DNA from 4 places in the Cupriavidus sp. C1SS-2L genome. Region 4 is predicted to be linked to each of the others. Evidence: predicted binding sites of a transcription regulator. Region 4 holds the regulator's gene; each other region holds the start of a gene.
The links. Region 4 encodes LexA, which represses DNA repair genes until DNA is damaged. Its sites were predicted from a motif close to ACTGTATNNNNATACAGT; they were not measured.

Region 1 (7,279 bases), 1.6 Mb from region 4:
GCTCGCGCAGTGCGGCGAGATCCTCGCGGCTGGCGTCGAGCGCGTCGAACATCTTCGCTTCGACTTCGGCGAGCATTTTTCCGTAGGCGCCAGCGAGTTCCTGCAGCGGCGCGCGCAAGGCTTTTACATAGGCCTTGCTGTCGGCGGCATTGAGCAGCGAAGCCAAGTCGACAAACAAAACCTTGTGCGGGTCGCTGGCCTTCAAGAGCATGTCGCGCATGGCCTTGGCAGTCTCTCCCATTCGCTGCGTGCGACGTGCCCACTCCGGCAGATTGAAGACCATGGCTACCAGGCCACGGGCCGCTTCAAGCGGGTCCGCCGCGCCTGCGCTCTCACCGATCTCGGCCAAAAGCTTTGCGATGCCATTAAGGATGCGGTTCTTGTCTTCATCGATGGCCACCCAGCGAAGCGAGAAACGACCTGGGTCTTGCAGGCACTCGTCGATGTCAAAGTCGGTGAGCCGCGGCACGAACATCCCGTCTTTGTAAACGGCGATGTTAGCCTTGTGGGCCAGCAGGAATGCTGTGAGGATCACCGGTTGGATGCCCGACTTCATGCCGAACGGTGGGGCACTCCACAGGGCATAGATCTCGTGGGCGCCGACGCGAGCGTTGGTGTCTGAGAAGAGGGCGCGCGTGGCATCCCACAACGGCTGGAACCCCTCAGCAAATCCGTCGCCGGGCGGCATGCAGCGCCAGACTTCCGAGCCATCCTGGCGATGCAACTCCGTGCTCTTGAGCAGCGTCTCGTAGAGGCCGCGCTCGGCCGGGAAGCCTTCGAAGCCCAGAGCCACTTTGCCCTCGGCGTTGATCATCGCGTGCAGAAGCTCGCGGCGGGCCTTAACGCTGTTACTCGAGATGCTGTCGCGGTTGACCAGCTCGCTCCACACCGGAGGCGAATCACTGAACAGATCTTCAGCGAGGCCGGACACCACGGGCGAGAGTTTCGAGCCTGGCTCGACGACTTCGTCAGTTCCGTCGTGCCACTTCGCCAACGACACCGCGGCTTGGAGTTGATCCTCCAGGTCGGCGCGGGTAGCGGCCAATCGAGCGTAGACCTCGCGGCGGGCGACGGCGTCGCCCGAGAGCTCATGGCGATCCTTGACCTGCTCCAGGGCGACCAGCTCGGCGGACAGCTCGGCGATGCGGGCATGATTAGCGGGGATGCCCACCATCACAGGCCATGGGCGAAGCTTCGAGCAGGCTTGTGCGCGCAGCCGCGCGGCCCTCGGGCTCATGCCTTTGCTCGGGAGGGCCAGAATGAAAGTCCCGAACTCGCCGTTCTTGGGGCGGAAGTCGGCGGCGATATTCTCGGCCTGCTCGATGCTGCACAGCGACAGCTCCATCCAGCGCATAGAGCCGGTCTCGTGATAGTGCCGCTTGGCCACCACGGGATGCAGCCCCATGAGCTGCGCAAGGCGTGAGTAGTCAATGCCAGGCGAGGAGGCTAGGGTCTGCGCGATGGCCGCGTCGATGTCAAAATCGCTGCCTTCGAAGACCGACCAGGCACCAGTGTAGTTCTTGTAGAGGGCGACTTTGAGATCAGAGAGTTTTTTGAGCGCCTCGTCGAGCTCCTCGCGTTGTTTGTCGTAGAACAGAGCGCCAATGACGGCTGCGTCGGCCGCCAGGCCCGAGCCGTTGCGGAAGAGGTCGATAACCGCGATGTTCTTGATCAGCGACACCAGCAGGGCGTCGCCCGTCTTGGCCTCGGCTCGCTCCACAGCTTCAACGGCCTGCGACCAGCGGTGCCCGTCAGGGGAGGAGAGGATCGCAGGCTCGAGGTTCGAGCGCAGGTAGTCCCAGTAGTCGCTCGGCCGATACCAGCTCGCCTCGCTTTTGAGGGTTGAATTCAAGTAGGAGCGGAAACCATTCGGCTCTACCGACGACAAGAAACCGAAGGTGCTGCGCTCGTTTTGACCGAACTGCCGCTTGGAGATCGGGCCCAGAAGTGCCGCCATGGCTGGATGCAGCGGCCAGCAGGCCTCCAAGGCTGCGGCAAAATTCTGCCCCACGGCGGGACGGCGCGAGCGGATCGCCTCGGCGATCGCCTTGGAGGCGGCGAGCATCCAGGGCGGACGTTCCTTGGCTTCGATCGCGCGTCCGATGAGCTCGACCACCTCGTCGCTCGCGGCCACGAAAGGCAAGTCGACGTAACGCCCTTGCACCTTGGCCCAGTCATCGCGAGTGTCGATGCCCAAGCGAGCAGAGTACTGCGCGAAGGATTGATGCAGCACACCCACGACCACCAGGCGACCTTCGGAGCGGGCGGCGGCTTCGGCAAGTTCTTGGAAGAAATAGACATCGTCCCCGGAGCCTAGGGCGGAGGCCTCTAAGAACTTGCCCATCTCGTCGATGATGACCAGCACGCCGTCGCGCGGGCGGCCCTTCGCCTCTTCGAGCAGGTCGGCGATGAGCATTTGGGCGTTGGGCTTTTTGCGCCCGTCGACCGTCTTGCCCTGCGCGCCGCGAAGCGCCGCGTAGAGCTCGGCCACGACGCTGCCGCGCCGTCCCACGGACGGAACGATCAGCCATCCCTTTTGGACGGGGAAGGCCCTATCGAAGGCGGGCTTGGAGTCCAACCGCAGTGCTTGGCGGGCCTTTGCGCGAAGGCTCTTGTTGGGATGCAGCGCGCTCGCCAAGGCGACGGCCAATGAGCTCTTGCCGCCACCAAATGGGCCAGTCCAAGTAAAGCAGCGTTGGTTGGTGTCGGCGAGCTGCCTGCACATGCCGTCGACCACGGCCGTCGCGGTGGCGTGGCAGATGTAGCCTGAGAGCGCATCCGCGCGGCCAATGTCGGCGTCTACGCGGATGGAGCGCTGGTATTGGCTCGAAATCTGGATGATGTCAGAGAGAGCCTGTTGCTTCTTTTCAGTCATAGGCGCGCCTGATCAAGTTCTTGGTGTCTTCACTGGACAGGTTCTTGCGGTGGACTTGGCGAAGGCCTGCGGAGTCGGTCCATTCGAGCTTACGGCCGGTGAAGTCAGAGAGCGCGATGAGCCGTCGAGCGATCGATTCTTCGTCAAGCTTAAAGACCCGGCCCGGTGATCCTTCTGCGTAGGCAACCGCTTCGAAGGCCAGCGAGCTTTGGCCTTCTGCCTCCCGGTTCCAGAAGTCGACTAGGGCATAGGCGAAGACGCCGTCGTGTAGGGACGCCTTCGGACCGCGGCGGAAGGCGTATTGGCCTTTGTGAACTTCTTGCAGCAGGCCCAACTCGCCCAACAGCGGCTCGGCGAAGTCTTCGGGGGAGCCGCCGGCCGTGCGCGGTGCGTAGCTGCGCAGGCATGTCTCCAAGTCGCGGGAAATCGTTGAGGTTGACAGACGATGCTTTGGATCGAGCTCTCGAGCATAGCGCGCCAAAGGGTCTTCGAGTTCTTGGCGGGTAAATGTGGGCGCCGTTACATGGTTGAATAGCCAATGCCACGTCGTCGAGCGAAAGCACCGACCCGCGAGCTGCCAATGCGCGAGCCATGCGGTCGAGGGGCTCTCAGCGTAGGGGTCGAGCCCGTCATCACTCAGGATCTCTTTTGCTAGGCCGTGGATGCGAAAACTGTCGCCGTCCTCAATCATTACGCCGCAAGCCAAGGCCCAATGGCGAATTGACGCGACCATGTTCTTGCCTACACCGAATTCTGCGATAGCCTTCTCATCGGCGAAGGCCGACTTGCGAATTAGTCTGCCATCGGAGGCTTGATCGAAAACTTTCTTGAGCCACATTTGACGCAGGGGAAACGTCTCGTGACCTGAGAAATGAGCAGGCGCCCCTCGATAGAGTTTTGGCATGGCATTCATGTTTGCTAGTTTACCCCCAACTGGTGGCTTTCACCAGTTCGCAGACCTGTCGAGAACTGTATATAAACACAGTATCCTGGAGTGCGCAATGTTGCGTCGCTGAAACATGAAGACCGCTCCATGTCTCTACTGCTCCAGGAAATCGCCCGCCGCAGCCCTCCGCGTGTGGCAACCCCTGTGCCGCGGCTTCGGCCCTGCCCCAAAGCAAAAAGCCACAATCCCCGAAAGGACTGCGGCTTTTAAACTAGATGGTGGCCAGTCAAACCACGTTCGCAGGCTCGATATCTGTGGGCAGATTCTATAGTGGCAAGCCGTCCAGTCCAGTTAATTCCGGATTTTTAGACCCATCAACGTGCACGTAATCCGGTTAATTCCGGTTTCCACCACACGCGTTGTGATTAAACATCAATATTCCGCGCCACCAACGCATTACTCTCAATAAAGTTCCGCCGCGGCTCCACCTCATCCCCCATAAGGGTGGTGAAAATCTGATCCGCCGCAATAGCATCCTCAATCTGCACCTTCAGCAGTCGCCGTTGGGTAACGTCGAGCGTCGTCTCAAACAGCTGCTCAGGGTTCATCTCCCCAAGACCCTTATAGCGCTGACGCGACACACCACGTTCGGCTTCAGACAACAACCACTGCATCGCCCCATGGAAGTCATTGACAGTCTGATCCCTCATCTTGTCCCCTTCCCCGCGCTGCACCTTGGTCCCCTCAGGCGTCAGCCCCTGGAACGTCTTGGCCGCATTGGACAGCGCCGCGTAATCCGCCCCGTGGACAAAGTCCGCGTCCATGTGCGACAGCCGCACGTTGCCATGGTGACGACGCGCAATCATCAGGCGATGCTTGTCGGTCTTTTCGTCGAACTGGGCGTACACATCCGCCGTTCCATCGTCGTTGACGGCAGCGCCGAGCAGCGTCTTGGCATGCATCTCCGCCAGCTTGGTCTTCAGCGCCACGGCCGATGCCTCGGCCGCCGGCGCGCTGTCCAGGTCCAGCGTCACGCCATCGGCAATCGCGCGCAGCGCATCCGTATCCACGATGCGTGACAGGCGGCCGATCACGCCTTCCGTGAGCTGGTACTGGCGCGCCAGCTCGGTCAGCGCGTCGCCGTTGATCTCCGTGCCATCCGGGCGCACCAGCACGGCCTTTTCCATGGCCAGCTTGAGCAGGTAGGCGTTGAGTTCGACGTCGTCCTTGATGTAGCGCTCTTCCTTGCCGTGCTTGATCTTGTAGAGCGGCGGCTGGGCGATGTACACGTAGCCGCGCTCGATGATGTCGGGCATCTGGCGGTAGAAGAACGTCAGCAGCAGCGTGCGGATGTGCGAGCCGTCCACGTCCGCGTCGGTCATGATGATGATGCGGTGGTAGCGCAGCTTGTCCAGGTTGTAGTCGTCCTTGCCGATGCCGGTGCCCAGCGCGGTGATGAGCGTGAGCACTTCCTGGCTGGAGAGCATCTTGTCGAAGCGCGCGCGCTCGACGTTGAGGATCTTGCCCTTGAGCGGCAGGATGGCCTGGAACTTACGGTCGCGGCCCTGCTTGGCGGAGCCGCCTGCGGAGTCACCCTCCACCAGGAAGAGTTCGGACTGGGCCGGGTCTTTTTCCTGGCAGTCGGCGAGCTTGCCGGGCAGGCCCATGCCGTCCATGACGCCCTTGCGGCGCGTCATTTCGCGGGCCTTGCGGGCGGCTTCGCGCGCGCGGGCGGCGTCGACGATCTTGCCGCAGATGGTCTTGGCGTCGTTGGGCGTTTCGAGCAGGAAGTCGTTCAGCGCCTTGCTGACGAGTTCTTCCACGGGCAGGCGCACTTCGGACGAGACGAGCTTGTCCTTGGTCTGCGAGCTGAACTTGGGCTCGGGCACCTTGACGGACAGCACGCAGGCCAGGCCTTCGCGCATGTCGTCGCCGCTGGTTTCGACCTTGGCCTTCTTGGCGATCTCGTTTTCTTCGATGTACTTGTTGATGACGCGGGTCATCGCGGCGCGCAGGCCGGTCAGGTGGGTGCCGCCATCCCGCTGCGGGATGTTGTTGGTGAAGCAGAGCACCTGCTCGTTGTAGCCGTCGTTCCACTGCATCGACACTTCCACCGCAATGCCGTCTTTCTCGGCGTTCGCGTAGAAGATGTTCGGGTGCAGCACGGTCTTGGCGCGGTTGATGTACTCGACAAAGCCCTTCACGCCGCCGGAGAAGGCGAAGTCTTCTTCCTTGCCGGTGCGCTGGTCGACCAGCTTGATGTGGACGCCGTTGTTCAGGAACGAGAGTTCACGAATCCGCTTGGAGAGGATTTCGTAGTGGAACTCGACGTTGGTGAAGATTTCCTCGTCGGCCAGGAAGTGCACCTCGGTGCCACGCTTGTCGGTGTCGCCGATGATCTTCATCGGGGACACTTCGACCGGCTGGCCGTCCGGGCCGTTGACGGTCTCGATGATGCGATTCTGCACGTCGCCCTTGGCGAATTCGATCAGGTGGACCTTGCCGTCACGGCGCACGGTCAGGCGCAGCCACTTGGACAGCGCGTTCACGCAGGACACGCCCACGCCGTGCAGGCCGCCGGACACCTTGTAGCTGTTCTGGTTGAACTTGCCGCCGGCGTGCAGCTCGGTCATGGCGATTTCCGCCGCGCTGCGCTTGGGTTCGTGCTTGTCGTCGAACTTGACCAGGGGCGGAATGCCGCGGCCGTTGTCGACGATGGAGATCGAGTTGTCGCTGTGGATGGTGACCGTGATCTCGGTGCAGTAGCCGGCCAGCGCTTCGTCGATGGAGTTGTCCAGCACCTCGAAGACGAGGTGGTGCAGGCCGGTGCCGTCGGAGGTGTCGCCGATGTACATGCCCGGACGCTTGCGTACCGCCTCCAGGCCTTCCAGGATCTGGATCGAAGAGGCTCCGTAGGTATTTTCCTGTTGCGGGTTCTGCTGTTCGGTCATGTCTTTCTACTCAACGGCTGATGCGAAAACCTGGCCGCGCCGGCACATTGGCAGGGCGTCTGGCGTTCCGCATGGCGGGTTACTAAAAACGGCAAAAGGGGCGGATCGATTTCGATCCTGCCCCTGCTGCAAAGAGACGTCCCGTGATAGTGCGGGTGTCGTAGCGTGCCGTTTGCTGCTCCGGTATCTCTGTATCTGTCGTCCTGTTACCGGATCATCAGATGCGCATCGGCATGACGACGTACTTGAAGTTGTCGTCTTCCGGCACGGTGATCAGCGCACTCGAATTCGAGTCGCCGAGGCTGACCTGCACTTGCTCGCTCTTCAGGTTGGCGAGGACGTCGAGCAGGTAGGTCACGTTGAAGCCGATGTCGAGCGCGTCGCCCGAGTAATCGAGTTCCAGCTCTTCCTGCGCCTCTTCCTGATCGGCGTTGGTGGAGCTGATCTTCAGCATGTGCGTATCGAGGATGCAGCGCACGCCCTTGAACTTGTCGGTCGTCAGGATGGCGGTACGTTGCAGTGCCTGCTGCAGGCGCACGCGGTCGATCGCAAAGGCGTTCTTGTAGC
Region 2 (7,279 bases), on a different replicon from region 4:
CGCGCAAGCCATGCCGCGCCATGGGCCGTGACGCCACTGCCCACCTGCGCAAACGTGCCGAGCTGCCGCACGCACAGGCGTACCGAGCGGCACAGTGCGCGATAGCCGCCGAACAGGCGCAGGCTGGCGGTGACGTCGAGCATCAGCGTGGCTGCTTCCGGGTCTTCATCCAGCGTCACCAGCGGCGTGAAACGGAGCAGCGCCAGCGCCGCCGCATGCAGCAATTCAGCCTCTGCGACCGGGTCACGCTCAAGCTGCACCACCTCGGCCGACAGCGCCTGCACGCCGCCGCGCCGCATGCCGAAGCGCACGCCCAGCGCCATGGCCGGTGTATTGGCGAGAATCACACGTTCGCGCTCCATCACCGCCACTGGCACCGCGTGGTGCAGCGTGCCGATGGCAGAAGATGCCGGGGAGGAAATTGCCGGAACCAGTTCAGGCCAGTTCGGCTGCAGCGCGTCCAGCGACAGGCGCGGCAGATGCACCGCGATCCAGTACGACATGGGCGGAACCTCCCGCGACAACAGATACAGGTGAAACAGCCGGCGCAGGCGCTGCATGGCCACTGCTGCGCCTGGCGGCGTCCATGCCCTCCAGCCGCAGCAGCAGCGGCGCCTCGCGCACCGGCCCGCGCCGCTTGTGAAAGACGATCGACAATTCATTGCCCGGCAGCGGCGACAACAGCAACCGCAGCACCGCCGGCGACGACTCGCGCAGTGCCGCGGCGGGGCGCATGGCCCACACCGCGGCATCGCCGGCCTGCGCCAGCACCTGCAGGCGGCGTACCGCCTCGGGTCGCGCGGCCGGCAGCCACACCAGCACCGCCCCGAACGCCTGGCTGCGCAGCATCTGCTCGGCCGCCCACAGCACATCGGCCTGCTGCGCGTTCTTGCCGGCACCAGCGGCCGCGCGCACCCAGTAAAGCTGCCGCGCCGGCAAACCCGCCGCGGCCAGCCCCATCGCATTGGGGAGGTAAGGCGGCCCCACCAGCCCGATGCGCCGCCCCGCCGCTGCCAGCGCGCGCAGCGCCGGTAGCAGCAGGCGCAACTCGCCCGCCCCGCCCTGCGTGGTCAGCAGCTCCGTCACCCCGCCAACAGGCCAGCCGCCACTGGGCAGTTCGGCCGCCAGTTCGGCATAGCCGGCGGGCCACACCGGCTGGGTGCCCGCGCGGCCAAGCTGTCCGGCGCGCCACAGGCCCGGGTAGCGATGTTCGAGCGCAGCCACAGCCTCCTCCCGGGTTGGTGGAAGTTGCTGGGCAAGCGAAGAGAAAGCGAAGGCCTCCGCGGCGGAGGCTGCGGGTGCGGTCATGTGAGGTTTGAGTCTCGCCGAAGGGGCGAATAAGGTTTTTACGATAACTGTATATTTATACAGTATTCGCGGTTGTGCAAGGGGGAGATGGAATGTGATCAAGCCGCAATGCCGCCCGTACCCGATTTCTCGTCCGAGCCCCGGTTTACTTCGCACGCGAATTATCTATATACTTCGCACACGAAATTAATCTTGACGCCGCCTGGCATCGCACATCCCCTTGGAGAACAACCATGTCTTCCGAAATCCGCACCGAACTCGACCACGGCATCCAGACGATTACGCTTTCCCGCCCGGACAAGATGAACGCTCTCACGAACGACATGTACGGCACACTCGCCGATACGATCGAGCGCGCACAGCAGGACCGCAATATCCGGGTATTGCTGCTGCAGGCTGATGGGGACAGCTTCACGGCGGGCAACGATTTGGGCGAGTTCGCGGCGATTGCTGCCGGCAAGGGCCCGAGCGAACGTCATGTCCATCGCTTTCTGCGCGCCCTGGCCAATTCGACCGTGCCGGTCGTGGCCGCGGTGCACGGCAATGCCGTGGGCGTGGGCACCACCATGCTGCTGCATTGCGACTACGTCGTGCTTGGCGAAGATGCCAGACTGGTCACGCCGTTCGTCAACCTCGCGCTGGTTCCCGAAGCGGCTTCGAGCTACCTGCTGCCGCTGCGCATCGGCCACGCACGGGCGTTCCAGATGTTCGCGCTGGGCGAGCCGCTTGATGCGCAAACCGCCGTGGCATGGGGCATTGCCAACAAGGTCAGCGCCAGCGGCGAGTTGCGTGCAGACGCGCGGCGAATGGCCGAGAAGCTTGCCAGCAAACCCGCCGGTTCACTGAGCGCCATGAAGACACTCATGCGCGACGCAGAAAAACTGGTCGCGCAGATGACCAGCGAAAGCGCCCAATTCGAAGCACGGCTGGCCAGCGCCGAAGCGCGCGAGGCATTCTCCGCGTTCGCCGAGAAGCGCAAGCCGGACTTCGTCAAGATCGCCCAGCAATAAGTCCCAGTGAACTGACTAGACCTCGCCCTCGTCAGTAGCGGGGAACTTCGTCTGCAGGCTGGTGAGCCACCTTGCCACCACGTCGATCTCCGCTTCACTGAAACCTTCGGTCAGCCGGGCATTCAGATCCTTCAAGCCGGCCTTCGAACGCCGGCGCGCCGCGCGCCCCTCGTCGGTCAGCCACAGGCGCCATATGCGGCGGTCGGATTCATCCGGCCGGCGCTCGACAAGGCCTGCCTTTTCCGACCGATCGGCAAGGCCGCTCATTCCCGGGGCGCCGAGGTCCAGCGCTGCGGCGGCCTCACTCATCAGTGCACCGTCGTTCTCGCCCAGGAAAAACAGCAACCCCGACTGGGCTGCCGTCGCACCGCCCAGGGCCGTGCGCGCTTGCGACCACCGTTGCAGGCGGCGCTGGCCGACATTCAATAGATAGACGAGTCGATGTTCCATGTCGGATCTGGTCAGGGCCGTCATTTCATTCGCACGCGAATGTTATCACGCGGCCCTGTGCCGGGATTCTGCCCCTGTTGTATCCTCCCGGCACTGCTTCCCGAAATGGCATGTCCGACTCCATCCGCCCCCCTCCATCCGAACGCACCGGCAAACCGCGCCGCATCACCATTCATGACGTGGCACGCGCGGCCGGGGTGTCGCTGACGACCGTATCGCATTCACTGAATGACCGTGGCGTCGTAGATCCCGCCACGCGGGCGCGTGTAAAGCGCATCGCGGCAGAACTCGGCTACCGGCCCAGCGTGCGTGCGCAGCGCCTGCAGTCCGGCCGCGCGAACTGCATTGCGCTGCTGTCATCGATGCCGTTCGCGGTGGCAGGCGGCACGTCGCGGCTCGGATTCATGATGGAAGTCGCAGCCATTGCCGCGGAAGCCGCCATGGCGCGCGGGCTCGGCGTCGTGCTGGTGCCGCCGCTGGAAGGCGCCGGGGGCTTGCTGGAAACGCTCGACATCGATGGTGCGATCGTGATCGAGCCACTGGCCGGCGACCCGCATATCGCACGCCTGCGCGAGCGCGGTGTGAGCATCGTGTCGATCGGCCGCGAACCGCTTACCGACAGCCCGGTGCCCTACGTGGACCTGCAATCGGCAGACACCGCGCGCATGCTGCTGGAACACTTGCATACGCACGGCCGTAAGCAGATTGGCCTGATGATCGGCGACGCTGCGAGGCAATCATATGTGGAAACCGAGCGCGTCTACCGCGAATTCACGCAAGCGAACGGGCTGCCCTGCACACTGGTCAAGGCGCCCGAGGCGCAAGGCGAAGCTGCCGGTGCCGAGGCCTGCGCGCAGTTGCTGGCACAGCTGCCCAGTCTCGATGCACTGTGCGCGCCCGTGGACGCCTTCGCCGTGGGCGCGATGGAGCATCTGAACAAGTCCGGCAAGCGCGTGCCGGACGATGTGCAGGTCGTGACACGCTACGACGGCATCCGCGCGCGTACCGCGCACCCGCCGCTCACCGCCGTCAATCTGCACCTCGAGCGCGTCGCCGCGCTGGCCGTGGATCTGCTGTTTGCGCACCTGTCCGGCGATCGCAGCCGGCAAACCGTGGTGGGCCCGGCGCCGGAGCTCATTGTGCGCGCATCGTCAGCCTAACCGCGCAGCAGGACGACCGCGCCCGAAACCAGCGCGAACGCCAGCACGCCCACGCGCAGCATGCGCTGGTTGATGCGCCGATGGACGAGGTGGCTCGCCACCATGCCGGCCACCAGCACCGGCACCAGACCCATCGCATAGACGATCTGCGTCATGCCGAGCCGGTCGCTCGCTGCCAGCACCACGAGCGAGATGACTTCGCCCACCAGGAAGCACAGCGCCACCGTGGCTCGCAGCGTGGCCACGGGCGCATGCTGGTAGGCGAGCGCCAGCGGCGGCCCGCCGACCCCGGTGGCCGTTTCCGTCACGCCGGTGATCAGCCCGGTCGACGCGAACGTCAGCCGCCCCGGTGTAAAAGCCGGCGCCAGCAGCGACACAAGCGCCGCCGCGATGGTGCTTCCGCCTACGATCATGTTGAGCCACGCCATCGGCATCGCCACCAGCACCCAGAGGCCGCCGAACGTGCCAGCGACGCGTCCCGCGCTGATCCAGCCGGCACCGTGCATGTCGATCGCATGCCGCTCGCGCCACGCTACATAGGCATTGAGCGGCAGCATGGCCAGCAGCAGCGCGCCGGGCAACATTGCCGGCGCCGCAAGCGCCAGCACCGGCACGACGATCAGCGCAAAACCCATGCCGGTCGCGCCCTGGATCAGCGCACCGGTGAACACCGCGGCGCAGACACTGAAAACCGTCAGATCCATCGTCATGCTCCAGGCGTGCCGGCGTGCGGCACCGTTTGCGCGTGCCGCGCGCGATGTGCATCGGCGTAGTCGTGCAGTTTGCGGATCGGCGCGCCGGCAATCGTGTCGGCGGCCATCGCGCGGATATCACGCATCAGCGCACGTGCATCCCAGTCCGGCGGCCATCCTTCCCACAGCCGTAACTTGCCATCGACAAACACAGCGCGGATCTGGTCGCGATTGGCAAGACGCACGAGCTCCCACGTCACGTCCCACGAAGGCGTCAGCTCCGGCACGTCGAGATCGACCAGCAGGAAATCCGCACGCTTGCCCGCGGCAATCTCGCCGGTCACCGCACCAAGACCGGCCACGTCGGCAGCATCATGCGTCGCCATGTCGAGCCAGCGCCAGCCGGCCCCGCACGATGAGTCGCCCACGCCGATGCCGAACGCAAAACGCTGCGCCGCTTCGGCATAGTCGAGCAGACGGAAGCCGTCGCTGCGCGTACCGTCGGTGCCCAATCCGAGCCGAACGCCGAAGGTGGCCATGGTTTCAGCCGGTGCCACGGCATTGCCCTTCCATGCACTGGCCACCGGGTTGTAGGCAACGGCCGCGCCAGTGTCGGCCAGCAGGCGGATCTCATGCGGCGTGACCAGCGTGGCATGCGCCAGCAGCGCCGCGGGGCCAAGCGCTCCTACGGCTGCCAGATGTTCGATCGGCCGGCGGCCGCAGGCGTTGAGCGAACGCTCCACCGCGACCAGGTGCTCGTTGGCATGCGTCTGGAAAATTCGACCCGCTTCGGCACACATGCGATGTACGTAATGCAGCATCGCATCGCTGGCGACTTCGGGAATCGAGATCGCCAGCGATGGCGTGACCAGTGCGTGGTGATCGTAGCGGCCAAGATGCTCGGATGCGCGGCGCTGGATGGGAGCGGCATCGAGCGTCTCGGCGCCCGGGCGGTCGTTGCAGATCAGCCCCAGCACGCACCGCACGCCGGCATCGGACACGGCCCGCGCAATGGCGTCGAGCCCCGCGTCGCTGCGCGTGCCCGCATCCACGACGGTCGTGAAGCCGCCGCGCAGCGCCTCCAGCGCCGCGAGTTTTGACGACAGGTAGAGATGCTCGGCGTTGAGACTGCCTTCCAGCGGGACCCATACGCGACGGAAAATCTCTGAGGGCTCGCCGAACACCAGCGACTTGCCGAACGACTGGGTCAGGTGGTGATGGGTGTCGATCATGCCGGGCATCAGCAGCATGCCTGGCAGGGAAAGCCGCTTCAGCGACGGAAACTGCGCGGCAACGTCGTCGACCGGGCCTACCGCCGTGAAGCGGCCGCCCTCGACCACCACCGCGTGATCGCGCACGGCACCGTGGCGCAACAGCGTCCATTCGGGCTGGAGGATATGGGGTTCGGCAAGGCGTGCCGGGTCCAGGGGCGGCGCCAGATCGCCAGGCCACGCTGGCTGGAATGCGGATCGATGTGTCATTCGGATTTCCGGATACGGTTTCAGTGCGTAACAGGCGCCACGTCGGCGACGCGCCTGGCGCCCGTGTGGAAGAACAGGAAGTTGAGCAAGGCGGCAGTGAAGGCGCCCATCGCCACGCCATTGCCCAGCAGGATGCGCAGGTTGGGCGGCAGTGCGCCGTAGATGCCGGGAACGAGGATCGGCAGCAGTCCGGCCGCGAGCGCCACGGCCACCACATACATATTGGCGTGGTCGCGCAGGTCGACACGGCGCAGCACGTCAATGCCCATGGTGCCCACGATGCAGAACACCACGAGACCCGTGCCGCCGACCACCGCTTCCGGGATCGCGCTGATTAGTGACGACACCGGTACCAGCAGGCCGAACGCCACAAGGATGAGACCCGATACCGCGGTGACATAGCGGGAACGCACGCCGGTGGCGCGCACGATGCCGATGTTCTCCCCGCTGGTGATAATCAGCGATGTCCCGAACACGCCGCCAAGCAGCGACGCCAGCGCATCGGCGCGGATGGTGCGCGGCACATCGCGCTCGCCGTCGACCGGCCGTCCCACGGCATCGCTGATGGCGAGGGTCTGGCCGGTGGCCTCGACCATCGAGATCACGGCAAACACCACCAGCGGAATGGCGGCCACGACATCGAACTGCGGCCAGCCAAATGGGAAAGGCGTTGGCAAGGCCAGCAACGGCGATGCCGACACCTGCCCGGCATGAAATACGCCGAGCGCCATGGCCGACAACGCACCGCCAACGAGTCCGATCAGGATCGCCAGCCGTGCCAGCGTGCCGCCGAACCACCGAGACGCCGCCACGGTGCAGGCGATGGTCACGAAGGCCAGCAACAGGTTCATCGGATCGACCGATGCCCCTGCCGCAGGATGTCCGGCAATCAGCCGCCCCGAAACCTGCGCAAGGTTGATCGCCACCAGCAGCAGCATGGTTCCGACCACCACCGGCGGGAAATAGCGCAGGCAGCGCCGGAACACCGGCAGCGCACAGAAGTAGAACAGGCCAGTGATGATTACCGCCCCGGCCGCGGTCTGCACGCTGGTCTGCTGGGCGATCAGGATGAACAGCACGATGGGTGCGCCGCCAGGAAGCATCACGAATGGCAGCCGCGCACCAATGCCGCGACGGCCAAGCGACTGCAGCAACGTGCCAAGCCCGCAGACCACGAA
Region 3 (7,279 bases), 1.9 Mb from region 4:
GCGACACACCGCTGACCTGAACCTCTACGCCATCGAGCGGCCGCGCGGGCTGGTCCGCCGACTGGATTGTCACCGGGCGCGTATGCGCCGGTTCGCTGCCATGCACGCCAAGGTTGGCCACCAGGCCCGACTGCATCGCGGCCAGCGCTTCGCGCCGCAATTCGGCGTCGTCAGACGGCAGCGTGACCACACCGACGGCGAACAGCGTGTCGTCGACGCGGGCTGCCTGCATGGTCATCGGGAGCTTGTGTCCAGCGATGGCCACGTCGCGCGCGGCGCTCGTGGGCTTTGCCGGATAGAGCGCCGCATAGCCTCCGTCGCCCGACTGGATCGTGCGCCAGTCATAGCGCGGCGAGCACGCGCCGAGGCAGGCCACGGCGAGCATCGCTGGCAGAACCAGGCGGAGCCGGGAAAACCACTGACAGGGCTGAGGAAGGGGCATCGGGACGTGGCCGTACACGGTGCGGCGCTTATTGTCGGGACCGGCGCGCGGCGGGCGGGCACGCCTTGCCGTCGGGCGGAAACCGGTATTATCCGGGAAGCGGCCCGCCCGTGCTTGCCGCACTCCACATGATGCGCCCCATTAGTCCGCTCGCTCCAACCGCCACCATCCGTTACCTTGCCGTCCGCCTTGCGGCCAGCTTGCTGTTGACGATGGCAACGCTCGCCGTCCCTGCGTTCGCGGGCACCGCACACCTGCCGCTTGCGACCGACCTGGCCACCCATGCAGCCGATGCCACACGCCGCGGCGAACCGCTCTTGGTGCTGGTTTCCCTGCCCAATTGCGGCTACTGCGAGACCGTACGCAAAAGCTATCTCGGCCCGCAGGCGGCGGCTGGCGAGATCGCTGTGCGCGAACTCGACATGACCGCCGACACGCCGCTGCGCGACACCGACGGCACCATGACCACCGCACGTGCATGGGCGCGAGCCCATCAGGTCCGTGTTGCGCCGACGGTGCTGTTCCTTGACCGGGACGGCAAGCAGGCGGCCGCCCCGCTGCGTGGCCTGCAGCCGGACTTCTACGGTGCCTATCTGGAACAGGCATTGGGCCAGGCGCGTGCAGCCATCGCCGCCTCGCGCTGACCGGCTCCGGACTGCGGCGGATTGACGCAGACGCCGGATGACAGCAACACGGCGCGCACGGGTTTAGAATGGCCTGTTGCCAGTTGAACGGGTCCGGTTCTCGCCGGTCCGCATTGCCATGACAAACCCCGCATCCGCCACTTCGAAACCCCGCAAGCTTTGGCCCATCGCCGTGGCCGTCGTCGTACTCGCCGTGCTGGGCTGGTTCGGCTATCGCGCGCTGTCCCCGTCGAGCCAGGTGCCTGCGGCCACGTTCACGCTGCTGTCGGGCGAGAAGGTCAGCACCGGCGATCTCAAGGGCAAGGTCTACCTGATCAATTTCTGGGCAACGAGCTGCGCCACCTGCGTCAAGGAAATGCCCGACATGGTTCGCACCTACGAGCAGTACAAGGGCAAGGGCCTGGAGTTCGTGGCCGTGGCCATGAACTACGATCCGCCGATGTACGTGATGAACTACGCCAAGACGCGCGGCCTGCCGTTCAAGGTCGCGATGGACTCGGACGGCGCCGCGGCCAAGGCCTTCGGCAATGTGCAGCTCACGCCCACTACCTTCGTCGTCGACAAGGACGGCCGCATCCTGAAGCGCTATGTCGGCGAACCGGAGTGGGACGCCCTGCACAAGCTGCTCGACGGCGCGCTGGAGAAGGCTGCCTGACCGATTTCCCGGCAACGGCAGCGAAAGTTACGAAAAAGGTGCTCATCGAGCACCTTTTTTGTTGGGCGGCTACCGCGTTCGCTTAAGCGGCTTGCGCCACCGGCCTGTATGGATATACAGTTTGCGCCAGTCTCATCCGCCCTGCGCCCCGGCGCTTCCGAACCGCCCGTGTCACTGGATCTTGCCCCTCTCGCGGAACGCCCGTCCGCTCCCGCCGCAGTCGTCTCCCCGGACGCTGATGTTCCGGCATACCTGTCGCGGCTCAATCCGGAGCAACGCGCGGCGGTCGAGCACCACAGCGACGGACCGCTGCTGATCATCGCCGGCGCAGGCTCGGGCAAGACCAACACGCTCGCGCACCGCGTCGCGCATCTGGTGCTCAATGGCGCCGATCCGCGCCGCATCCTGCTGCTCACGTTCTCGCGACGCGCCGCGGCGGAGATGGGGCGGCGTGTGGAGCGCATCGTCGATCAGGCGCTTGGCACCAATACGGGCGCAGGCCGCGCCGCGCTGCAGTGGTCGGGCACATTCCACGCGATCGGCGCGCGCCTGTTGCGCGAGTATGCAGAAACGCTGGGCCTGTCGCCCGCCTTCACGATCTGCGACCGCGGCGACGCCGCCGACCTGATGCACGTCGTGCGGCACGATCTCGGACTGTCCGAGCAGGCCAGCCGCTTCCCGAAAAAGGAAACCTGCCTGTCGATCTATTCGCGCGTGGTCAACACGCAGGCGCCGCTCGAAGACGTGCTCAAGCACTGGTTCCCGCGCTACACCATGTGGGTAGATGCGCTGCGCACGCTGTTCGCGGGCTATGTGGAGGCCAAGCAGAAGCAGCAGGTGCTCGACTACGACGACCTGCTGCTGTACTGGGCGCAGGCGCTGACGGAACCCGCGATCGCGCAGGACATGGGTGCGCGCTTCGACCATATCCTTGTCGATGAATACCAGGACACCAATGCGCTGCAGGCTTCTATCCTGCTGGCGTTGCGGCCCGACGGGCGCGGCCTGACCGTGGTCGGCGATGACGCGCAGTCGATCTACGCGTTCCGCGGCGCAACCGTGCGCAATATCCTCGATTTCCCGGCACAGTTCACGCCGGCCGCGCATCAGGTCACGCTGTCGCAGAATTACCGTTCGACGCAGCCGATCCTGCACGCCGCCAATGCGGTGATCGGGCTGGCTGCCGAGCGCTACACGAAGGATCTGTGGTCGGAGCGGACCTCGGCCGAGAAGCCCGGCGTGGTCGTCGTCAACGATGAAGCCGACCAGGCCCGCTTCGTGGTCGAGCGCGTGCTCGAGCGGCGCGAGGCCGGCCTGTCGCTGATGTCGCAAGCGGTGCTGTTCCGCGCCGCCGACCATAGCGCGCAGGTCGAGATCGAGTTGGCCCGGCGCAATATCCCGTTCGTGAAGTTCGGCGGGCTCAAGTTCCTCGAATCCACGCACGTGAAGGATGCGATGGCGGTGGTACGCTGGCTCGAAAATCCGCTCGATCGCATCGCTGGCTTCCGCACGCTGCAGTTGCTGCCCGGCATCGGGCCCAAGACCGCGGCGCGCGTACTCGATGCGCTCGCGGTCGCCACGGAGCCGCTCTTCGCGCTGGAATCGTTCGAGCCGCCGCCTGCTGCCGCGCCGGCCTGGACAGACCTGCTGACACTGGCCCGCACGCTGCTGGGGCCCGCATCACCGTGGCCGTCGGAGTTCGAGCAGGTTGTCGCCTGGTATCAACCGCACCTGGAACGCATCCACGACGATGCCGCCGCGCGCATGGCCGACCTGCAGCAGCTCGAACGCATTGCCGCGACCTATGCCTCGCGCGAGCGCTTCCTGACCGAGCTGACGCTCGACCCGCCGAGCGCGTCCAGCGATGAATCGGGCGTACCGCTGCGCGACGAGGATTTCCTGATCCTGTCGACCATCCACTCGGCCAAGGGCCAGGAATGGAAGGCGGTGTACGTGCTCAATGCCGTGGATGGCTGCATGCCGTCGGACCTGGCCACCGGCACCACGGAAGAGATCGAAGAGGAAAGACGGCTGCTGTATGTGGCGATGACGCGCGCCAAGGACCATCTGGATGTCGTCGTGCCGCAGCGCTTCTACGTGCATCAGCAGCCGGGGTTCGGCGACCGGCACGTCTATGCGTCGCGCACGCGCTTCCTGCCGAATCGCGTGATGCCGAACTTCTACAGCCGGTCCTGGCCGCCTCCGCCGATGCCGGGGGAGGCGCCGTCGAAGGCTACGCTGGCGCCGGTGGACCTGGCCAGCAGGATGCGGAATATGTGGCGGTGAGCCTCACGCTTCCGCCGTATCCCTTTACGCCACCTTCTCCAGCAGCAACCCCTTCAGGTACTCCCCTTCCGGGAACGCCGCCAGCATCGGGTGATCCGTGCCGGCCGACAGACGCCGCATGATGCGCGCATCAGCGCGCGCATCCGTCACCGCACCGGCCACGATCTTCTGGAACAGCTCCATGCTGATCGCACCCGAGCACGAGTACGTGAACAGCAGCCCGCCCGGACGCAGCAACTGCATGCCGACCAGGTTGATTTCCTTGTAGGCACGCGCAGCGCGGTCGATATGCTGCGACGACGGCGCGAACTTCGGCGGGTCGAGCACGATCAGGTCAAACTGGCGGCCCTCCGCGCGGAATTCGCGCAGCGTCTTGAACACGTCGGCGTCGAGCCACGTCGCGCGGTTCTCATCGAAGCCGTTGAGCGTGACATTGCCGGCGGCGATCTTCAGCGCCTCGCCCGAGGAATCGATCGACGTCACCGACGTGGCGCCACCGCGCAGCGCGGCCAGCGAGAAGCCGCCCGTGTAGCAGAAGCAGTTGAGCACCTCGCGGCCCGCCGCGAGATCGCCGACGAGTTTGCGGTTGTCGCGCTGGTCGACATAGAAGCCAGTCTTGTGGCCGTTGCGCACGTCGACGTAGTAACGCACGCCATGCTCGGTCACCGACAGCGCCGGGTCAGGTTCAGCACCGGCCAGCACGCCGGTCACGAGTTCCAGTCCCTCGCGCTGGCGCACGGCGGCGTCGGACCGCTCGTACACGTTCGGGCAGCCGGTCTCCTTGACCAGCGCCTGCACGATGGCGGTCTTCCAATGCTCCACGCCCGCGGCGTTGAACTGGCACACGAGCTGGCCGCTTTCGCCATTGCCGTAGTAGTCGACGATCAGGCCCGGCAGGCGGTCGGATTCACCGAAGATCAGCCGTACCGCGTCGCTGTCCTTCACCCACTGACGGCGATGCGCCACCGCCGCCGAGATGCGGCGCTTGAACATGGCGTGGTCGACGGGCTCGTTCTCGTCGAAGGTCCACACGCGTGCGCGGATCTGCGATTCGGGGCTGTAGGCGGCCTTGGCCAGGAAGCGGCCATCGGCGGCGCGCACGATGACGGTGGCGCCCGGCTCGCAGCGGCCTTCCGTGGTCGCAATGCCCGTCGCGTAGATCCACGGGTGGCGGCGCAGCAGGGATTTTTCCTTGCCGGGCTTGAGGGTGATGATGTTCATGTTGGTATGGGGAAAAGCTCGCCACGCCAGAAGCGTTTCTCACACTGCGGCGCGGCCCCCTCTCCGTGTACGGGAGAGGGGTTGGGGGTGAGGGGCGGAGTATCAACGAAGTGACGGGCGCTGGTATGCCAGTGCCTGCCCTCACCCCCGGCCCCTCTCCCGTGCGCGGGAGAGGGGAGAAAACACGCGTAATTCGAAACGGCAATGCCTTACAGCACCACCTTGACCATCGGATGCCCTGTCAGCGCGCGATAGATATCATCGAGCTGTTCGCGGCTTGTGACCCACACGGTCACGGTCAGGCCCAGGTAGTTGCCCTTGCTCGACGGACGCATTTCCATCTTGCCCGCGTGGAAACCAGGGTCGAATTCCTGCACCAGCGCCACGATGGCTTCGGCAAAGCCGTCCTGCATCGCGCCCATCACCTTGATGGGGAAATGGCTGGGGTATTCGATCAGCGACTGTTCGGGCGGAATGTCGCCCGGTTTGCCGCCGCCAGTATTGTCGGCTGTCATGTCAGTATCTCCGGCAGCCCGGCGCACGGATGGCGCACCGGACCGCTCTATCCCATCACTTGCGCTTGAACCACAGGCGGATGGTGTCCCACAGGCGGCCGAAGAAGCCGGCTTCGGGCACTTCCTCCAGTGCCACCACCGGGAATTCTGCCACCTTCGTGTTGCCATCCATCAGCTTCACCGAGCCCACCTGCTGGCCGGCGGCGATCGGGGCGATCAACAGTTCCTGACGCTCCAGCACCGGCTTCAGGCGGCCGCCCGTGCCCTTGGGCACCGTGACGAAGGTCTCGTTCTGCACGCCGATCTTGACCGTGCCGGCCTTGCCCTTGTAGATGTCCGGCGTAGCCAGCACCTGGCCCTTGTCATACAGGCGCAGCGTGTCGAAGAACTGGAAGCCGTAGTTGAGGATCTTCAGGCTTTCCTGGGTGCGCACCTGTTCGGTGGTGGTGCCGATCACGACCGAAATCAGCCGGCGCGATCCGTTCGGCACATTGGCCAGCGGCCGCTTGGCCGACGAGATCAGGCAGTAGCCGGCCGACTTGGTGTGGCCGGTCTTGACGCCATCGACGGTCGGGTCGATATACAGCAGGCGGTTGCGGTTCGGCTGCTTGATTTTGTTATAGGTGAACTCCTTCTGCGAGTACATGCCGTAGTACTCGGGGAAGTCCTGGATCAGTCGCGTGGTCAGCGTCGCAAGATCCACCGCGGTGGTGTAGTGGTTCGGGTCGGGAATGCCGTCGGTGTTGGTGAAGTGCGTGTTCTTCATGCCCATGCGCTGGGCTTCGCGGTTCATCATCGCGACGAAACCCTCTTCCGAGCCGCCCACGGCTTCGGCCAGCGCCAGTGCGGCGTCGTTGCCCGACTGCACGATCAGGCCCATCAGCAGGTCCTGCACGCTGACCGGCTTGTTGGGCTCGATGAACATGCGCGATTCATCGCTTTTGACCTTCAGCACCAGCGTGGTCGGGACCACGGCCTGGTCCAGCGTCAGACGCTTTTCCTTCAGTGCCTCGAACGCCAGGTAGGCGGTCATCAGCTTGGTCAGCGACGCGGGCTCGATGCGCTGGTCCGCGTTCTGCGAAGCCAGTGCCTGGCCGCTGGTCACGTCGAACAGCATCCAGGACTTGGCGGCCACCTGCGGCATCGGCACACCCTGGGCCAGCACGGCGGCGGGCGCGGCGGCGAGCGTGGCTGCCGCGACGATGGCGGCGGGGGCAAAGACGGACGCTAGGCGCGGCGTGGCTCTGTTCAGCATGTTTTCAGTTTCCGACAAGATAGATTTCGCGAAAGACGGTAGCGGCTACGGGCAAGGCCGTCCTTACCGGTCCCACGCGTTGACGACGAGCTGCTTGATCAGGTGCAGCTTGCGATGAAAGAAATGATCGGCGCCCGGTATGACAATCACGGGTAGTTCCTGCGGGCGAGCCCAGTCGAACACGCTCTGCAGCGGCACGGTGTCGTCCTGCTCGCCGTGGATCACGATGGTATCGGCGGGCACATCGGCCACCTGCCAGCG
Region 4 (7,279 bases):
TCGACCACCACGTCGGTGTGCAGGGCAACGGCGACCGGGTGCTCGCCAACGGTCTTCAGCGGGCCGTTCGGCAGGCGAACCTGAGCCTTCTCGACCTTGAAGCCTTGGGTGCCCAGGGCAATGGCGATGTCGGCATTGGTCACGGAACCGAACAGGCGGCCGTCCACACCCGACTTCTGGCTGATCTGGACGGTCTGGCCGTTCAGCTTCTCGCCTTCAGCTTGCGCAGCGGCCAGCTTCTCGGCAGCAGCCTTTTCCAGTTCGGCGCGCTTCACCTCGAACTCTTGGATCGCGGTTTGCGTGGCGCGGCGGGCCTTCTTGCTCGGGATCAGGAAGTTACGGGCGTAACCATCCTTCACCTTGACGATGTCACCCAGGTTGCCCAGGTTGATCACTTTTTCCAGCAGAATAATTTGCATCGTGTTCTCTCCTTTACGGACCTATGGCCTGGACTATCAGTTCTTGTGCAGGTCGGTGTACGGCATCAGCGCCAGGAAGCGGGCGCGCTTGATGGCCGTATCCAGCTGACGCTGATAGTGAGCCTTGGTACCGGTCAGGCGAGCCGGCGTGATCTTGCCGTTGTCGCCGATGAAGTCCTTCAGGGTGTCCAGATCCTTGTAGTCGATCTGTTCCACGCCAGCCACGGTGAAGCGGCAGAAGCGCTTGCGCTTGAACAGCGGGTTCTGTTGCTGGAAGCGCTTCTTGTTCTTGTTGTCACGTTTGATGAATGCCATGATTCAATCCTTTACGAATGCTTTACATCCGGTGATGTGAAAGACGAGGGCCTTGCTGTTGCGGTGCTTGCGAGTCAGGAATCCTTCGCAGTCGAGCAGCGTGCCGAGCGGCAATCGCTCCAGGCGCTGGCCAACCGGCCCGATCCCCATCGCAGCAATGGCAAACTCGACCTGCCTCGGCGTATCCGCCTCGACCGCCTCGCCGCTGTACTGCAAGATGCAGTTCACGACGGGCACGCCGGCCGGGGTATACCTGAGAGCATCGCGTTCCGCCAAGGTGGCGGCTAGCCGAAGCTGGTTCAACGCGCGGCCCCTTGCAGTGTGTTGCCCATGCCGCCGTGGTCAGCTTTGCCAGCCACGACAGGCACCGCAGTCCGCATTCAGGCGGCCTGGCCTTCGGTGGTCGTTTGCGCGGCCTTACGGGCTTCTTCGCGCTGCACTTCCTTCATCATCGGCGAAGGAGCGGTTTCAGCCTTCTTGGTCTGCACGATCAGATGACGCAGCACGGCGTCATTGAACTTGAAGGCGTGCTCCAGTTCAGCCAGGGTTTCCTTGCCGCACTCGATGTTGACGCAAACGTAGTGAGCCTTGGCCAGCTTCTGGATCATGTAAGCCATCTGGCGACGGCCCCAGTCTTCCACGCGGTGAACCTGACCGCCTTGCGACGTCACGAGCGACTTGTAGCGCTCGATCATGGCCGGGACTTGTTCGCTCTGGTCCGGATGGACGATGAAGACGATTTCGTAATGACGCATTGACGCTCCTTTTGGATGAGCCACCCGGGCGTCACGTCCGGTGCGGCAAGGTTGAATAGCCTTAAATTATAGCCCGGCTATTGACAAACGCGCAACCGCTGTCACGAAGAGGCAAACTGCCCTTGCAGGCGCTCCGGGTCGGAAGCGAGCCCCGGATCCTGCGCCAGGGCCAGCAACAGCAGGACCCTGGCCTTATAGGGATTGAGATCGGCGGCGGAAAGGAATGCCCCGCCGAGAGGATCAACAACTGGCGGAATCGCCACATGACCCGCCGCGGTACGCGAACTGCGGACCACCGCGACGCCAGCCGCCACGGCATCCCTGAGCGCGGCCACGAGCGTCTCGTGTACCGAGCCGTTGCCCGCCGCCGCTACGACGATCCCCCGCACACCAGCGCCGACGAGGGCATCCACCACCATGCGGCCAGGTTGCGCATAGCTGGCGATGATCTCCACATCGGGCCAATGCTGCGGCACTGGCAACACCCCCACGCCAGACCGCACCGGCGCGCGGGCAATGCGCACCAGCTCGTCCTGCACGAAGCCAAGCGGCCCGCATGGTACCGATACGAAAGCATCTACCGCGGACGTATGCGCCTTGACCACGTCGCGCGCCGCGTGGATCTGCTGGTTCAGCACGACCAGCACGCCCTTGCCGCAGGCATCGGGATGGGCCGCAACCCGAACCGCATCGAGCAGGTTTAGCGGACCATCGGCGGACAGCGAGGTCGACGGCCGCATCGCCGCAGTCAGCACCACCGGCACCGGGCAAGCCTGCGTCAGGTGCAGGAACATGGCGGTTTCTTCCAGCGTGTCGGTGCCGTGCGTAATGACAATGCCCGCGACGTCCGGCTGGCCCGACCAGTGCTGCACGCGCGCCGCCAGCGTCGACCATAGAGAGAACACCATGTCCTTGCTGTCGACCTGCGCCACCTGCTCGGCCTCAACCCTGGCCACGGATTGCAGCGCCGGCACGGCAGCCAGCAGCGTCGTCACCGGCACCGTTGCAGCCTGATAGCGCGCACTGCTGGCCGGATTGGCGGAAGCGCCGGCAATGGTGCCGCCGGTAGCCAGAATGACGACGCGGGGAAGCTGGGACATGGATCGTGACATGGGCAGGGCACGAGGAAGTAAAGGTTCGCCGATTCTACCTGCGGCATGCCGGCAAACCCGAAGTCGAGCAGACGGCTCTGAAATTCTGCTTGCGCTTGTGCCGATACTGTATAAAATCACAGGCATACTGTTTAAACATACAGTGCCCGCCTGGCTGGCAGCCGTATTGCACCGGGGCACTCATCAAGAAAGCGCTTCCATGGCGACCCTGACACCCCGGCAGCAGCAGATTTTCGATCTGATCCGCAACACGATCCGCAATACGGGCTTTCCGCCCACGCGCGCCGAGATTGCTGCCGAGTTCGGCTTCTCATCACCCAATGCCGCGGAAGAGCATCTGCGGGCGCTGGCACGCAAGGGCGTGATCGAACTGACGCCGGGCGCCTCGCGCGGCATCCGCCTCAAGGTGGCGCGCAGCGATTCCGAGATGCCCGACCAGTTCTCGCTGCCCGTGTCCGGCATCATGCAGCTCACGTTGCCGCTGGTGGGCCGCGTGGCCGCCGGCAGCCCGATCCTCGCCGCCGAACATATCGACCGCCAGTATCAGGTAGACGCCTCGGTCTTCGACGAACGCCCCGACTACCTGCTGCGCGTGCGCGGCCTGAGCATGCGCGACGCCGGCATCCTCGACGGCGACCTGCTCGCCGTGCGCAAGGCCAGCGAAGCGCCCAACGGCAAGATCGTCGTGGCCCGGCTCGGCGATGACGTGACCGTCAAGCGCTTGCAGCGCCGTGACGGCGCGATCGAACTGATCGCGGAAAACCCGGACTTTCCGAACATCATGGTCACGCCCGGGCGAGAAGAATTCTCACTGGAAGGTATCGCCGTCGGGCTGATCCGCTCCTCGGGCTTCTGACCGACGCGGCCAGCCGCGCGCCGGTCGCCGCCCTCCCCTTTTGCTGTACCGATGCCGCCCGCCAGACGGGTGTTGACCCCGCTTTTGCCGCTTTTTGCTGCTTTTGCCAAATCGAGAGGTGTAGCCATGCCGCAAATCAACCACATTGCCGCCGCCCGTCAACCGGTCAAGCCGGTCCCGTTCCGGCAATCGAAAGGCGTTCGCATCTACCAGGGCGCGCAGCGCCGCACCATGGTCGGCAGCATGGCAGACATCTGCCGCATGCTGGAACTGGCCGAGCCGCCGAAGCTCCTGGCCTGATCCTTCCCGCCAGGCATGAGGGCGCTGCAGCCCTCCTTGATGGCAGATTGATCGAGAATTGCATATTCTGCATATCTCATCTTCATTTGTTTTGTCCGCGGCACCTTTCCATCGAGGGTGTCACCTTCTAGCCTTCAGATAGCAGGCACAGCGCGCCACGGCGCCGTCGCAGAACGGCCCGACCGCAGCATGGCGCGCCATCGGAGGGGACCGGCTCGCGCCCGTTGCCGCCGGCCGCCAGCTTTGCGTTTGCCGGGGTATTTGCGAACGCTCGGCGCTGTCGGCGCCGTCAGCGAATCCGCATGGGAGGCATCATGGCCACCATTGCGCTAACGGACGCCTTGCGTCAGGACTACGCATCGCTGTTCAACAACTGCGTCATCAACGCCGCGCGCGCGGCGGACGTCGACGGGCTCGTCAGGTCACTGGAACGCAACCGGCCTCGCTATGAGACTGCGGGCACCCTCTCAGGCGTGCCCTGGCACTTCATCGCCGTGATCCACAACATGGAGTGCGGCCAGCGGTTCGATTGCCATCTCCACAATGGCGACCCGCTGGGCGCCCGCACCACGCATGTGCCCGCCGGCCGCCCGCGCGCCAGTTCGCCGCCGTTCAGCTGGGAAGACAGTGCAGCCGATGCGCTGGCCCTCAAGGGACTTGGCGCGGCCACCGACTGGAGCCTGTCCGGCATGCTGTTCCAGGTGGAGCGGTACAACGGCTTCGGCTACCGCTCCTACCATCCGCAGGTCTCGACGCCTTACCTCTGGAGCTTTTCCAACCACTACGTTTGCGGCAAATACGTGGCTGATGGCACGTGGTCCGACACGGCGGTGTCGCGCCAGTGCGGCGCCGCGGTACTGCTGCGGCGCATGGCCGAGACCGGTGCGATCGGCTTCGCGGACCAGCCACCGCATGCCGAGACAGATGCGCCGCTGGTCGTGCGCTATGCCGCGCGCAAGCCTATGGATGCCACCGTCATCGCGCAGGCAGACGCGCTACAGCGCTGGCTCAATACGTACCCCGGAATCTTCGTCAAACTGGACGGCTATCCGGGCAAGCGTACCTCGGCAGCCTACCGCGACGTGACCGGGCACTACCTGCCCGGCGATCCGCGAACCTTGGCATAGGCCTCCCTCCCCCGACCGCCCATGCCACGCAACTACTCCGAACTGGAAATCGTCATCGGCACGGATGCCGCGGGCGGATACGAAGCCGAGGCCAGGCATCGCGTGCCAGAAGGCGACGTCATCACGCCACGCGTCGCGCTAAAGCTTGCGCCGGATGACCCCGCCCTGCGCGATGCCGATCCGCAGGTATGCGGCCGCGCGCTGGCCGCGAGCCTGTTCGGCGCACCGCCACTGCGTGACGCCTTCGTCGTCGCCCAGGCATCGGCCAATGAGCGTCGCCTGGACCTGCGCGTGCGCCTGCGCATCGGCGTCGATGCGCGGGAACTGCACGCGCTGCCGTGGGAAACGCTGTACGACCCCGCCGGCGAGCACGCGTTGTTCATCACCCAGCGCTGCTTCTTTTCGCGCTACCTGTTCGCGCGCGAGATGCGCCTGCCACGCCTGCGCGCGAAGAGCGATGTCAGCGCGCTCGTGGTCGTAGCGAACCCGAGCGGGCTGGGCCCCGAACTCAAGCCGATCGACGCGGCCGGCGAAGCCGCGCGCGTCATTGCCGCGCTAGCGCCGATTCCAGCCACGACACTGGCCGAGCCGGGCCACGCCACGATCGACCGCATCTTCGCCGCGCTGCAGGAAGGCGCTGACGTGTTCTGCCTGATCTGCCACGGCGCGCTCGTCGATGACCAGCCCATGCTCTGGCTCGAACAGGCCGACGGCAGCCGCGATCCGGTCAGCGGCAGCGTGCTCGTGAACCGCATCGGCACGCTGGAGCGCCCGCCGAGCCTGGTCGTGCTGTGCTCATGCCAGAGCGCCGGTGCTGGCGCCGCGCGCAGCGCCAGCACGCTGATGGCGCTGGGTCCTCTGCTCGCGCAGGCCGGCGTGCCGGCCGTGCTCGCGATGCAGGGCAATGTCGGCATGGCCACCATGGATGCGTTCCTGCCGCTCTTTTTTGCCGAGTTGCGCGAGCATGGCGAAGTCGATCGCGCCGCCGGCGTGGCACGCGCGGCGGTCAGCGAGCATCCGGACTGGTGGATGCCCGCGGTGTTCACGCGACTGGACAGCGGCCGCATCTTCTATCCACCTGGCTTCGCGCCCGACGACGGCGATGGCGGCGACGCATGGCGCGCCGTCATCGAGAACATCCGCCACGGCGAGACCACGCCAATCCTCGGCCCCGCGATGAGCGAAACGGTGTTTGGTTCACGGCTGCAGCTCGCGCAAATGTGGGCCGAGGCCTACCACTTCCCGATGGCGCCGCACGAGCGCGACGAGCTGCCGCAAGTCGCCCAGTACCTCGCGGTTTCACAGCAGGGGGTATTTCCGCGGCGCTTGTTCTACAAGTTCGCCTACCAGCATATCGTGCAGCTGTATCGCGACCTGCTCCCACCCGAGCTGCTCGCGCTGAAGAACGAGGACATCATCGCGCAGCTCAGCGACGTGGTCAGCGCCGTCGGCCGCGCGCAGCGCGACCGCGAGCCGCAAAGTCCGTATCGCACCATGGCGCGTCTGAAGCTGCCGGTGTACCTGAGCACCGACCCCAGCGACCTCCTTCCCGATGCGCTGCGCGAGAACGGTGCCGATCCGAGCGTGCGGCTATGCCGCTGGAACCGCCAGGCCGAGGCTTGCGACGACGCGCTCGCCGAGGGCCGCAAGCGCGCCGCACCGACCGCGCAAGCGCCGATGGTGCTCAAGCTGTTCGGCGACCTGCGCGAGCCCGGCTCGCTCGTGCTCACCGAAGACCACTACTTCGATTACCTCACGAGCGTCTCGGTCAACCGCAATGCGATCCCGCTTGCCGTGCGTGCAAGGTTGAACGACAGCGCCCTGCTCTTCGTCGGCTTCGACGTGCAGTCGTGGGAATTCCGCATCCTGTTCCGCAGCATCCTGAACCTCGAAGGAGCGGACCTGCGGCAGGAATACCAGCACCTGTCGGCACAGCTCGATCCGAACAGCATCGTCGACCCGGTCAGTGCGCGCCGCTACCTGGAGCGCTATTTCCAGGACAAGGCCAGGCTCAAGTTGTACTGGGGCGATGTCGGCATGTTCACCGCCGAGCTACAGCAGCGCATGGAGCCATGACATGGCAGACGCCCACGCCGGCCCCTACATCGGCCCGAGTCCACTCGACGAAACCGACCCCATCTTCGGCCGCGACGCCGAGATCGAAGAGTTGCGCGACCGCCTCATCGCCGACCGCATCGTGCTGCTGTACTCGCCATCGGGTGCGGGCAAGACCTCGCTGATCGAAGCCGGGCTGCGTCCGCGGCTGGCCGATCGCTTTGACGTGCTGCCCACCGCGCGCGTGAGCGCACCGTATGGCGGTGCCAACCGTTATGTCACGAGCGTGCTGCATTGCTGGGCCACGCGCACGGGCGTAAAGCCGCGCGCGGACGACACG

Region 1: the regulator LexA is predicted to act here: its motif matches at 3,844-3,861, upstream of ACIGJG_RS00020 (DUF4007 family protein).
Region 2: the regulator LexA is predicted to act here: its motif matches at 1,355-1,372, upstream of imuA (translesion DNA synthesis-associated protein ImuA).
Region 3: the regulator LexA is predicted to act here: its motif matches at 1,845-1,862, upstream of ACIGJG_RS01435 (ATP-dependent helicase).

The regions. Positions count from the first base shown of each region.
Region 1 covers NZ_CP172708.1:2,077-9,355, reverse strand. Annotated here, with positions in the region: gene ACIGJG_RS00025 (ATP-binding protein) at 1-2,875, opposite strand, end outside; gene ACIGJG_RS00020 (DUF4007 family protein) at 2,868-3,788, opposite strand; gene gyrB (DNA topoisomerase (ATP-hydrolyzing) subunit B) at 4,187-6,712, opposite strand; gene dnaN (DNA polymerase III subunit beta) at 6,930-7,279, opposite strand, start outside.
Region 2 covers NZ_CP172709.1:1,948,423-1,955,701, reverse strand. Annotated here, with positions in the region: gene ACIGJG_RS26670 (Y-family DNA polymerase) at 1-503, opposite strand, end outside; gene imuA (translesion DNA synthesis-associated protein ImuA) at 436-1,308, opposite strand; gene ACIGJG_RS26660 (enoyl-CoA hydratase) at 1,542-2,318, shown strand; gene ACIGJG_RS26655 (MarR family winged helix-turn-helix transcriptional regulator) at 2,334-2,768, opposite strand; gene ACIGJG_RS26650 (LacI family DNA-binding transcriptional regulator) at 2,879-3,928, shown strand; gene ACIGJG_RS26645 (sulfite exporter TauE/SafE family protein) at 3,925-4,632, opposite strand; gene ACIGJG_RS26640 (amidohydrolase family protein) at 4,635-6,101, opposite strand; gene ACIGJG_RS26635 (uracil-xanthine permease family protein) at 6,122-7,279, opposite strand, start outside.
Region 3 covers NZ_CP172708.1:313,023-320,301, reverse strand. Annotated here, with positions in the region: gene ACIGJG_RS01450 (hypothetical protein) at 1-442, opposite strand, end outside; gene ACIGJG_RS01445 (SoxW family protein) at 574-1,086, shown strand; gene ACIGJG_RS01440 (TlpA disulfide reductase family protein) at 1,205-1,741, shown strand; gene ACIGJG_RS01435 (ATP-dependent helicase) at 1,910-4,027, shown strand; gene ACIGJG_RS01430 (class I SAM-dependent rRNA methyltransferase) at 4,052-5,248, opposite strand; gene ACIGJG_RS01425 (YbeD family protein) at 5,458-5,763, opposite strand; gene ACIGJG_RS01420 (D-alanyl-D-alanine carboxypeptidase family protein) at 5,819-7,018, opposite strand; gene ACIGJG_RS01415 (alpha/beta hydrolase) at 7,082-7,279, opposite strand, start outside.
Region 4 covers NZ_CP172708.1:2,229,760-2,237,038, forward strand. Annotated here, with positions in the region: gene rplI (50S ribosomal protein L9) at 1-419, opposite strand, end outside; gene rpsR (30S ribosomal protein S18) at 456-734, opposite strand; gene priB (primosomal replication protein N) at 738-1,037, opposite strand; gene rpsF (30S ribosomal protein S6) at 1,115-1,489, opposite strand; gene ACIGJG_RS10345 (asparaginase) at 1,591-2,589, opposite strand; gene lexA (transcriptional repressor LexA) at 2,801-3,457, shown strand; gene ACIGJG_RS10355 (hypothetical protein) at 3,584-3,757, shown strand; gene ACIGJG_RS10360 (hypothetical protein) at 4,072-4,884, shown strand; gene ACIGJG_RS10365 (CHAT domain-containing protein) at 4,906-6,960, shown strand; gene ACIGJG_RS10370 (nSTAND1 domain-containing NTPase) at 6,962-7,279, shown strand, end outside.